One region of the Telluria sp. ZT3P26 genome, then DNA from elsewhere that is predicted to be linked to it. Evidence: riboswitches for the same ligand, from Rfam matches in the RefSeq annotation. Region 1 holds a riboswitch; each other region holds the start of a gene.

Region 1 (3,433 bases):
CGAAATCGCAATGATGGCCGGCGCCATGCTGCAGGCAGCCCACCTGCGCAAGGTGCTGCTGATCGACGGCTTCATCGTCACCAGTGCGCTGCTGGTCGCCGCGCGCCTGCAACCGGCGATCCTCGACTACTGCGTGTTCGCGCACTGCTCGGGCGAGCATGGTCACGCGCTGCTGCTCGAGCAGCTCGGGGCCAGCCCACTGCTCGACCTGGGCCTGCGTCTGGGTGAAGGCACCGGCAGCGCACTCGCCCTGCCCTTGCTGCACGCAGCGGCCAACTTCCTGGGCGAGATGGCGACCTTCGCATCGGCCCAGGTCTCGGGACAAGTCGGCGAGCACGCGGCATGATCCACCAGCTGCGCCTGTTCTTCATCGCGCTGCAGTTCTTCACGCGGCTACCGATCCCGCGCTGGGTCGGCTTCGAGCCGGCCTGGCTCAATCACGCATCACGCTACTTCCCGCTGGTGGGCGTCGTGGTGGGCGCCATCGGCGCGGCCGTCTACTTCATTGCCGCCCATTGGCTGCCAGCGCCAGTGGCCGCCGTGCTCTCCACCGCCGCGACGATCTATCTCACCGGCGCCTTCCACGAAGACGGTTTCGCCGACACCTGCGATGGCCTGGGCGGCGGGATGACAAAGGAGCGCGCGCTCGAGATCATGAAGGATTCGCGCGTCGGTGCGTATGGCGCGATCGGTATCGTCTGCATGCTGGGCGCAAAGCTGGCAGCACTCGCCACGCTGCCGCCACTCACTGCCATCGGCGCCCTGCTGCTGGCCCACCCGCTCTCGCGCCTGGCCGCCACGTCCCTGATCTGGCAGATGGACTACGCCCGTGCGGAAGGCAAGGCCAAGCCGCTGGCGGTGCGCATGAGCAGCAACGAATTCGGGATCGCAACGCTCACGGTGCTGGTGCCGGCGCTCGCGCTGCTGGCCATCGGTCTGCTCGACCTGGCCGCGATTGGCGCGGCGCTGTTCGCGGCCTTGCTGGCCACGCGCTGGCTGGCCCGCACATTCACGCGCCGGCTGCAGGGCTATACGGGCGACTGTCTCGGCGCCGTGCAGCAATTGGCCGAAGTGGCGATCTATATCGCGGTGCTGGCTACGCTCGGCCGCGGCGCGCTGGCCTGATGCGCCTGTACCTCGTGCGCCACCCGAAACCGGTCGTACCGCCCGGGTACTGCTACGGCCGCACCGACCTGCCGGCGCAGGACACGGACACCGCACGCGTGCTGGCGGCGCTGCATGGTCAGAACCTGCCCGGCGCCATGCCGGTCTACGCCAGCCCGTTGCAACGCAGCGCCGTGCTGGCGCAGCAGCTGTCAACCGCGCCGGTGTTCGATGCGCGCCTGGCCGAGATGGACTTTGGCGCCTGGGAGCTGCGCCAGTGGGACGACATCGCCCGGGACGAGATCGACGCCTGGAGCGCCGACCTGCTCGAGTACCGCCCCGGCGGCGGCGAAAACGTCCTCCAGGTGGCCATGCGCGTGGCCGCCTTCCTCGCCGAAATGCAGCGCGCGGGGCACGCCGAGGCACTCGTCATCTGCCACGCCGGCACCATGCGCCTGCTGCACGCCATGTCCAGCGGCGGCACCCTGCGGGAGGCTGCGCTGCGTGCGGCATCGACACCACACCAGATCGGGTACGGCGACCTGATGGTGCTGGAAATATAACAATGCCCGGGGCAACCACCTTATAATGAGCGCGTTTTGGTGCTCGCACCTGCGTTCGCAGGTGCAGTTAAACGGGAAACACGAAGCCCTTCACAGGGCCAACGCGTGCTGCCCCCGCAACGGTAAGCAAGTGCTGCAGCCTCTCTTCGGGGCCCGCAGCAAACCGCCCCCTCATACCACTGTGCTTTTCTGAGCATGGGAAGGTCGGGCGGCCATACTTGTCAGCCCGGATACCGGCCAAAAGGTGGATACGCGCACAGCGCGATCCTTTGAATCCAGCCCACGGGGACGTCGGCGGGATGCCTTTGATAAGAAACACTCATGAATTTTCCAGTAAGCCGGCAAGCGGCCGCCGTGTCGCTCGCACTCGCCCTCATTTCGTCCACCGCCATCGCCGAAGTCGCTGATACCGTCGTCGTCACCGCCACCCGCACGCCGCAACTCGCGGCGGACCTGATCGCCGACACCACCGTCATCAACGCCGAAGAAATCGCGCGCTCGGGCGCCGGTTCGGTGGCCGACATCCTGCAGCGCCAGCGCGGCATCGAGATCGCGCGCAACGGCCCGGCCGGCACGGCCACCAGCGTCTATGTGCGCGGCGCAAACGCCAACCAGATCGTCGTGTTGCTCGACGGCGTGCGCATCGGCTCGTCCACCACCGGCACCGCCAGCTGGAACGCCATCCCGCTGGGCGCCATCGATCGCATCGAAATCGTCTACGGCCCACTGAGCACGCTGTACGGCGCCGACGCCATCGGCGGCGTGATCCAGATCTTTACCCGCAAGGGCGAAGGTACACCTGTCGTCACCGGTTCGATCGGCGCGGGCAGCAACGCGACGCTGCAGGGCGATGCGGGCATCTTTGGCAGCAGCGGCGGCCCGAATGCCATCAGCTATGCCTTCGGCGCCGGCTACGAAGAATCCGACGGCTTCTCGTCCACGCGCCCCGGCGCGTCAGGCTACAACGCCGACGAAGACGGCTACCGCCGCCGCAACGCCAATGGTCGTGTGTCGATGGCGCTCGCGCCGGGTCACGAGATCGGCGCCCAGTTCCTGGCCAGCCGCACGTACAGCCAGTACGACGCCAGCGGTTCCGGCAGCTACGATGTGCACAGCGACTCGGACATCAATACCGCCGCTGTCTACATGACCAACCAGATCCTGCCGAACTGGCGCAGCACCGTGCAGTACGCGCGTTCGGAAGACAAGTCGGGCAGCTTCAGCAACGCCACGGCCAGCGGCGCCAGCCAGATCGACACCGAGCAGAACGAATTCTCGTGGCAGAACAACGTCGCCATCGGCCAGGACACGCTGCAGCTGCTGTTCAACCACCGCAAGGAAGAAGTGGCGTCGATGCGCAAGACGCGCATCACCAATTCGTATGCAGCGGCGTATTCGGCCAAGCGCGCCAATCACCTGTTCGACGTCAGTGCGCGCCAGGACCGCTCGGTCTACGGCAGCCAGAACACGGGCGCCGCCGGCTACGGCTACGAGTTCGGCAACGGCCTGCGCGCCACCGCCAGCATCGGCACGAGCTTCCGCGCCCCGACCTTCAACGAACTGTACTTCCCGGGCTACGGCCTGGCGACGAACAAGCCGGAAAAAGGCCGCAACCGTGAAGTGGGCCTGCGCTACGACGGCAACGGCTACAACCTCGACGCCACGTACTTCCACAATCGCCTGACCGACATGATCGTATCGAGCACGCCATGCCCGGACGGTGTCAACCGCAGCTGCGCCTACAACGTCAACGAAGCGACGCTCGA
Region 2 (3,433 bases), on a different contig from region 1:
GTGCCCTCGCCCACGCCGTCGACGATGTACGGGTAGATGCCCGGCAGGTCGCCCGCGATCAGGCTGGGATAGTCGTCGCTCGACAGGCCCACTGCTTTACCGGGCAAAAATTCAAAGGTCGAGTGGCGCCCCACGTGCACGACGGCGTCGGCCTTGAAGCGGTCGCGGATCCAGTGGTAGAAGGCCAGGTACTGGTGCGGCGGCGTGATGCTGGTATTCGCATGCAGCAGTTCTTCATCGACTTCCCAGCCGCGCGGCGGCTGCGGGCCGATGAACACATTGCCGAACGTGAGGCCCGGCACCAGCAGCTTGCCGCTGTCGACCATCACCTTGCCCGGCGCCGGGCCCCAGCCGCGCATGCCTTCGATGCCGTAGCCGATCAGGCGCCGGTACAGTGGTGCGAGCGCCTTGCATGGACTGGGTTTACTGTCGTCGAGGCAGGCGCGGTAGCCGTCTTCGAGCGCATGCAGGTCGCGCGTGGCCTGCACGCGCTGCGGATGGTCGACACCCTCGACCAGGTGCAGCAATTCCTTGATGATCGTCTCGGCCTGCTTGCGGCCCGGCGCGCGCTCGCCCTGCGCTTCGGCGACCAGCACGTCGGCATGCAGGCGGCCCAGCATGCCGTCCTTCATCTCGCCCTGCACGCGCGGTGCGAGCGTCGCGAACCAGCGCGCGTAGTCGGCCGCGCTGACGCTGTTCACCACACCGCTCATTTCGCGCAGCGCGGCGCGGTCCTCGGGCAGGTTCACGCCGTGCGCCATGATCATGTCAAGCAGCGCTTCGGGCGTGGCCGGCAGGTCGCCGACCGTGTAGCCGGCGGCTTTCAGCGCATGCAGCATGTCGAACAGCGACGCCGGCACATTCAGGTTGTCGGCGCCGATGTTCTGGCGGCCCGGCGGGTGGTTGTAATAGACCATCGCGACGCGCTTGTCGGCGTTGCGCCTGGCGCGCAGCGCCAGCCAGCGGCTCACGCGCGCCGTCATGCGATCGACTTCGGCCGGCAGCAGCACCGGTGGGCGGTTCTCGATACCGGTCAGACGGTCGCGCTGCGACTGGCCCAGCGCCGCCACCACCATCGGCTGGCCGATGCCCTGCAGTTCGGGCAGCGCGACGCGGTACTGGACCGAATCCGGCGGCAGGCCATCGGGCGAGAGCTGCCACTGGATCGCGGTGCGGTCCGACAGGCGGATCGCCTTGAACACGGGAATATCGAGGCGTTTGAAGGCTTCGCTGACGACTTCGCGCCCTTCGGCGGCGCCGACGACGAAGTCCTGCAGCACCACCAGCGCCGCCGGCTTCGCCGGCGCGATCAGCTCGGGCAGGCGCACCAGCGCTTCGCGCGAGGCACCGCCCCAGCGCGTGAGCAGCTGCACGCAGGCCTGGCCCTGCTCTTCGATGCGGCGGCACAGCGCGGCGGGCACCATGCCATCCATGTTCGCCAGGTCGAGCACGACGACGGTCGGGCGGTCCTTCAGACCCAGCTTGGCGGCGTTGCCCCAGGCAGCGGCGTCCTGCAGCTCGTTCTGGCCGACGCGCAGGCGCAACGTTGGCTCGGGCAGCGGGGCGCCCAGTGATGTCGATGGATGCAGCAGATGGGTGATGAGGGCCGTGGTGTTGTCCACGCCGCCGGCTTGCCAGACGCGCCGCGCCGCGAGCCAGTGGCGCGCCGCGGGATTCGCCTCTGCCGCCTGCAGCGCGGCCGCCGCTGGCGCTTCGGCTGCGAGTTCGCGCAGCAGCTCGGGCGCGAAACCGGCCAGGCTGCCGTGCGCGGCGCGCGTCATCAGGTTCAGGCTTGCTTCGCCATTGAAGGCCAGCACCGCGGTGCCTGGCTTGGCGTGGCGCGCCAGCGCATCCTTCATGCGGCGCGCCGGATCGCCGAACAGCGACACCGCCAGCACCGTGTCGGCGCCGGTTATCCACTGGCCCACTTCGCGCTCGCTGGCGGCCATCAATTGGGCCGGTGTGCGCAACTGAATCCGGTCGCGCGGGTGGCTGGCCAAGTGGCGGTGGGCGGCCTCGATCGCGCCCGGCGCGGCGCGCTCGGTGACCACGGCGAACATGGTGGTGGCGTGGCTGTGGGCGCAGGCAAGCAGGGACGCGAGCAGAAGCACCAGCGCAGTACAGGCGCGGGCAAGCGAAGCAGTGTTCATGTGAACGTCGACCTTTCAGCTGCGCGCCAGGGCGCGCATGACAACGGGCAGACGTCTTCCTTCCACGCTGGGCGCAGCAAGCCATGCGCACGCGCGCACGAACGCTGACGCGACCGCGATGGCAACAAAAAAGGAACGACGAACTACCAACAGGCACGCCCACACCCCGGGACGTACGCAATGCATCGTGATTGGCCGGTCTTCTGGCTTGCCGTCATCCTTCCCGGGTCCTGCCTTCCCGTGCACGGGGCACAGTGGCGTTCGACGAGGGTCGTCAGGCATACAGCAGCGGGGGCTGCGCCGGACTGGCGTGCGATGGATTCGCACACGTCACCGGCTTCCCGTTTCACCTTCCTGCAGACGAGCAGGACGGCACCATTCACTTGATTGGGCGCGATTCTACAGCCAGGGTGCGTCACTGTCACCGCATTCTTTGGCCTCTAGGGAAGCACTGATTAATTCATGGGGGCGGACTTGGCACGGAAAATAGCCACCCTGCGGCGTTGCAAATTCTCGCAATAGCTCGCTATTGCTGCGATTTGCGCCTTGCATTGCGGCTTTTTCCGCAGCCAATTCCATCCCCCAGAATAAATCAGTGCTTCCCTAGCCTAGAATGGCGGTATCGTCCGGCCAGGCCGGCACCCACTACTTCTTCGCGACCGTTCACATGATCACACGACAAGACTGCCTGGCCCTCGACGCGGCCGATCCGCTGGCTCCCCAGCGCAATGCCTTTGCGCTGCCGGACGGCGTGATTTACCTCGACGGCAATTCGCTCGGCGCCCGCCCCCGCGCAGCCCTGCAACGCGCGCAGGACGTGATCGCCGCCGAATGGGGCAATGACCTGATCCGCAGCTGGAACACGGCCGGCTGGTACGACCTGCCGCAGCGCCTGGGCACCCTGATCGCGCCGCTGATCGGCGCCGCAGCCGATGAAGTGGTGGTCACCGATTCGACCTCGGTGAACCTGTTCAAGGCGCTGGCCGCGTCGCTCAAGATGCAGGCCGACGCACCGGCGCACGCCGCCCGCCGCATCATCCTCACCGAGCGTGACAACTTCCCGAGCGATATCTACATGGCCGAAGGCCTGATCGGCTGGCTCGAACGCGGCTACGAGCTGCGCCTGCTCGACAGCTGGGCCGACCTGCCGGCCGCCCTCGAAGGCGACGCCGGCGCCCAGGTGGCGGTGGTGATGCTCACGCACGTGAACTACCGCACCGGGCGCATGCTCGACATGACGACGATCACGGCGCAGATCCACGCCGCCGGCGCGCTGGCGATCT
Region 3 (3,433 bases), on a different contig from region 1:
CGCCCCGCGCCGCGCATCACGCTGGCGTTCTCGCAGGAAGACGGCGGCGACTGGCGCGCCACGTTCGCGCCGCAAGCGGGCGCCCTCGCGGGCTTTCACGGCACCATCCGTAGTGAAGTGCGCTTCAGCGCGGCTGGCCGCGCGGGTGTCGTGTTGTTCGATGTGATCCATTCGCCCGAGTTGCCCGCCATCTGGACGGGCGCAGCGCATGAAACGATCGGCCCGGACGCGCTCGAATTCACGCTCCCGCTCGACGTACGCCTGGCTGGCCGCTACGTGGTCAGCGGCCGCATCGACGATGCGCTGGGCCGCCCGTTCGCACTGGCGAGCTTCAACGAGTTGCTGGGGCAGGGCACGCAGGCGGTAGCGTTGCGCGTGCATGGCAAGCTTCTGCACGACGCCGACCCTGCGCCGTCACTGCCGCTGGTGCTGCGCGATGTCGAAGGTTATCTGCTGCGCGAGAATACCGATCCGGACCGGCTGCTGCTGGCGCGCCGCGAGGGGCTCGTGCTGGTCAGCCGCACGCTGTCGCTGGCCGGCGTACCCGATAGCGAGTGGCAGAGCGAGGAGCGCAGCCGCTACCTGGCCGAGTATGCAAGAGACCGCATGGCGGCGCGCGAGCGCCTGGCGGCGTTCGATCCGGTGGCCACCTTGCCGCCCGCCGGATGCAGCGCGCCAGGGCTGGTTCAGTAAGGCACCAGCGGCAACTCGACCAGCGCGGACACCGCGATGGCACAGCACAGCAAGCCGACGCCATACCAGCGCACCATCGATCGTTTCAGTCTGTCCCGTGCGCGCATATGTCGTCTCCGCTGCGTCCTGCCACCCCGCGTGGCCAAGGGCCAGTGTGCACGGCGAATATGTCAACAGTGTTGCAACGGCTCAACGTCGTGCAGAAGAGAAAGGGCAGCTGTGGCGGGTTCGCGACGCCAGCGCGCGCCACCAGCGTAAAATAGCACCTTGAACGAAAGATAAAGAAAGCAACAGCATGTCGATACAATGGTTCCCGGGCCACATGAACGCGGCCAAGAAGGAAGCGGCCGAGCAGATGGAGAACATCGATCTGGTGATCGAAGTCCTCGATGCACGCCTGCCCGAGGCGAGCTGCAACCCACTGGTGGACCAGCTGCGCAAGTTCCGCCAGCGTCCCAGCCTCAAGATCCTGAACAAGATCGACCTGGCCGATCCGGTCGCCACCGCCGCCTGGAAAGCCTATTACGATGCACAGGAAGGCGTCACGGCCTACCCGATGACGACCAAGAAACCGGCCGACGTCGCCCGCATCCCCGATCTGGCCCTGTCGCTGGCGCCGCACCGCGGCGTGCCGACGAAACCGCTGCGCATCATGATCATGGGCATTCCCAACGTCGGCAAATCGACGTTGATGAACGCGCTGCTGAAAAAACGCGTGGCCAAGGTGGGCGACGAGCCGGCCGTGACCAAGGTCCAGCAGCGCCTGTACCTGAACAAGAACGTGGTCCTGGTCGACACGCCCGGCATGCTGTGGCCAAAGATCGCCATGGCCACCGACGGCCTGATGCTGGCAGCCAGCCACGCCATTGGCACCAATGCGCTGGTTGAAGAAGAAGTCGCCGAATACCTGGGCGAGCTGCTGCTGCAGCGCTATCCGCACCTGCTGACCGCGCGCTATGGCCTGAAAACCGAGGGCATGGATGGCGTGGGCGTCATCGAAGGCGTGGCGATGCGCCGGGGCTTCCGCGTGCGCGGCGGCGACTACGACTATGAAAAGGCGGCGCACTCGCTGCTGCAGGATTATCGCCAGGGCGCTTTGGGCCGCATCAGCCTGGAAACGCCCGATTCGCGCGCGGCCAGTCTGGCGTTGCACGCGGCCGAAGTGGCCGAGAAAGCCCGTCTGGCCGCCGAGAAGCTGGCTGCCAAGCTCGAAGAGCAGTCGCGCGGCAAGCGCGGCAGCTGACCTGCCAGGGCGCGTGCCGACACGGTATAATCGCGCCGTTTTGGTGCTCTCGCGCGCATTCCGGCGCGCGAAGTTAAACGGGAAACACGACAGGCCTGCGCCACGCGCGGTCCTGGAAGTGTGCTGCCCCCGCAACGGTCGACAAGCGCCGCGTCCGCACATCCTGCGCCGCGGCAGACAATCTCGATAACCACTGTCCGCCGGACAGGAAGGTGAGGGCGTCCCGCTTGCCAGCCCGGATACCGGCCAGGACAGGTGGAAGCGCGACGCGCTTCCTTCGACGCCGGGCTGCGGGGACGCAGCGGGGCGCCCTTTACCGAGAACACACCCATCATGACTTTTGCAGCTCCCGCGCGCCGCGCGCCCCTCGCCGTGGCGTGCGCCTTCGCCGTGTCCACCTTCGCCACCCTCGCCACCGCACAGGAAACGCTGGCGCCTGTCGTCGTCACCGCCGCCCGTTTCCCGGCCACCGCCACACCGATCGGCGCCACCGTGATCACGGCCGACCAGATCCGCACGGCCGGCGTGGCCGACGTGAATGCGGCGATCCGCAAGATCGGCGGCGTCTTCGGTCGCCAGAGCCTGGACGGCTCGCCCGACTTCAGCCTCGACCTGCGTGGTTTCGGCACCAACAGCGCGCAGAACGTGGTGGTGATGGTCGACGGCGTGCGCCTGAATGAAAACGAACTGGCCAGCACGGTACTGTCGGGCATTTCGATCGACACGGTCGAGCGCATCGAGATCACGCGCGGCGGCAGCAGCGTGCTGTACGGCGATGGCGCCACCGGCGGCGTGATCCAGATCTTCACCCGTCGTCCATCGGGCAGCGGCACGCGCGGTTCGCTGTTTGCCGAGGCCGGGCGCTTCGATGCCCGCGACCTGCGCGCCTCGATCGCGCATGGCACCGGCCCGTGGTCGTTCGACGCTGCCGTGACCGACCGCCGCACCGACAACTACCGCGACAACAACCGCTACGAGCAGACGAGCTTCAGCGGCGGCGTGCAGTATGCGTACGCCTCGAACGGCCGTGCTGGCCTGCGCTTCGAGAGCTCGCGCTCGGACTCGCGCCTGCCGGGTTCGTTGACCGACGCGCAGTTCCAGTCGATCCCGACCCAGAGCAGCACGCCGGACGACTTCGGCTCGCTCGACACCGACCGTCTCAGCGCCTTCGTCGAACACCGCATCGGCGCCATCGAACTGGCGGCCGAACTGTCGCACCGCAAGCGCGATGTGAAGTCGACCTACAGCGGGTTCGGTTCGCGTTACGAGTCCGAACAGACCCAGTTCTCGCCGCGCCTGCGCCATACGGCCATGCTCGGCGACAAGCGCAACGAGTTCGTTACCGGTATCGATCTGACCCGTTGGGATCGCCAGGTGACGTCGGGCTTCTCGGCGGGCGACGCGACGCAGGATTCCAACGCCATCTACGTGCGTGACGAACTGACCTGGAATGCGCCGCACAACGCGCGCCTGGCCATCGGCGCGCGCCATGAACGT

What was found. A riboswitch is a leader RNA that binds a small molecule or an ion and turns the genes downstream of it on or off. The one in region 1 is predicted to bind cobalamin.
Region 2: another riboswitch for cobalamin. It lies ahead of AC56LN_RS08225 (cobaltochelatase subunit CobN); the one in region 1 lies ahead of AC56LN_RS23150 (TonB-dependent receptor domain-containing protein).
Region 3: another riboswitch for cobalamin. It lies ahead of AC56LN_RS16745 (TonB-dependent receptor); the one in region 1 lies ahead of AC56LN_RS23150 (TonB-dependent receptor domain-containing protein).

What each region holds. Positions count from the first base shown of each region.
Region 1 is NZ_JCASII010000015.1:9,253-12,685, reverse strand. Features, by position in the region: gene cobT (nicotinate-nucleotide--dimethylbenzimidazole phosphoribosyltransferase) at 1-346, shown strand, start outside; gene AC56LN_RS23160 (adenosylcobinamide-GDP ribazoletransferase) at 343-1,125, shown strand; gene AC56LN_RS23155 (histidine phosphatase family protein) at 1,125-1,667, shown strand; cobalamin riboswitch at 1,688-1,923, shown strand; gene AC56LN_RS23150 (TonB-dependent receptor domain-containing protein) at 1,989-3,433, shown strand, end outside.
Region 2 is NZ_JCASII010000002.1:84,918-88,350, forward strand. Features, by position in the region: gene AC56LN_RS08225 (cobaltochelatase subunit CobN) at 1-2,150, opposite strand, end outside; cobalamin riboswitch at 2,327-2,545, opposite strand; gene kynU (kynureninase) at 2,818-3,433, shown strand, end outside.
Region 3 is NZ_JCASII010000005.1:61,378-64,810, forward strand. Features, by position in the region: gene AC56LN_RS16735 (hypothetical protein) at 1-693, shown strand, start outside; gene ylqF (ribosome biogenesis GTPase YlqF) at 989-1,936, shown strand; cobalamin riboswitch at 1,962-2,201, shown strand; gene AC56LN_RS16745 (TonB-dependent receptor) at 2,270-3,433, shown strand, end outside.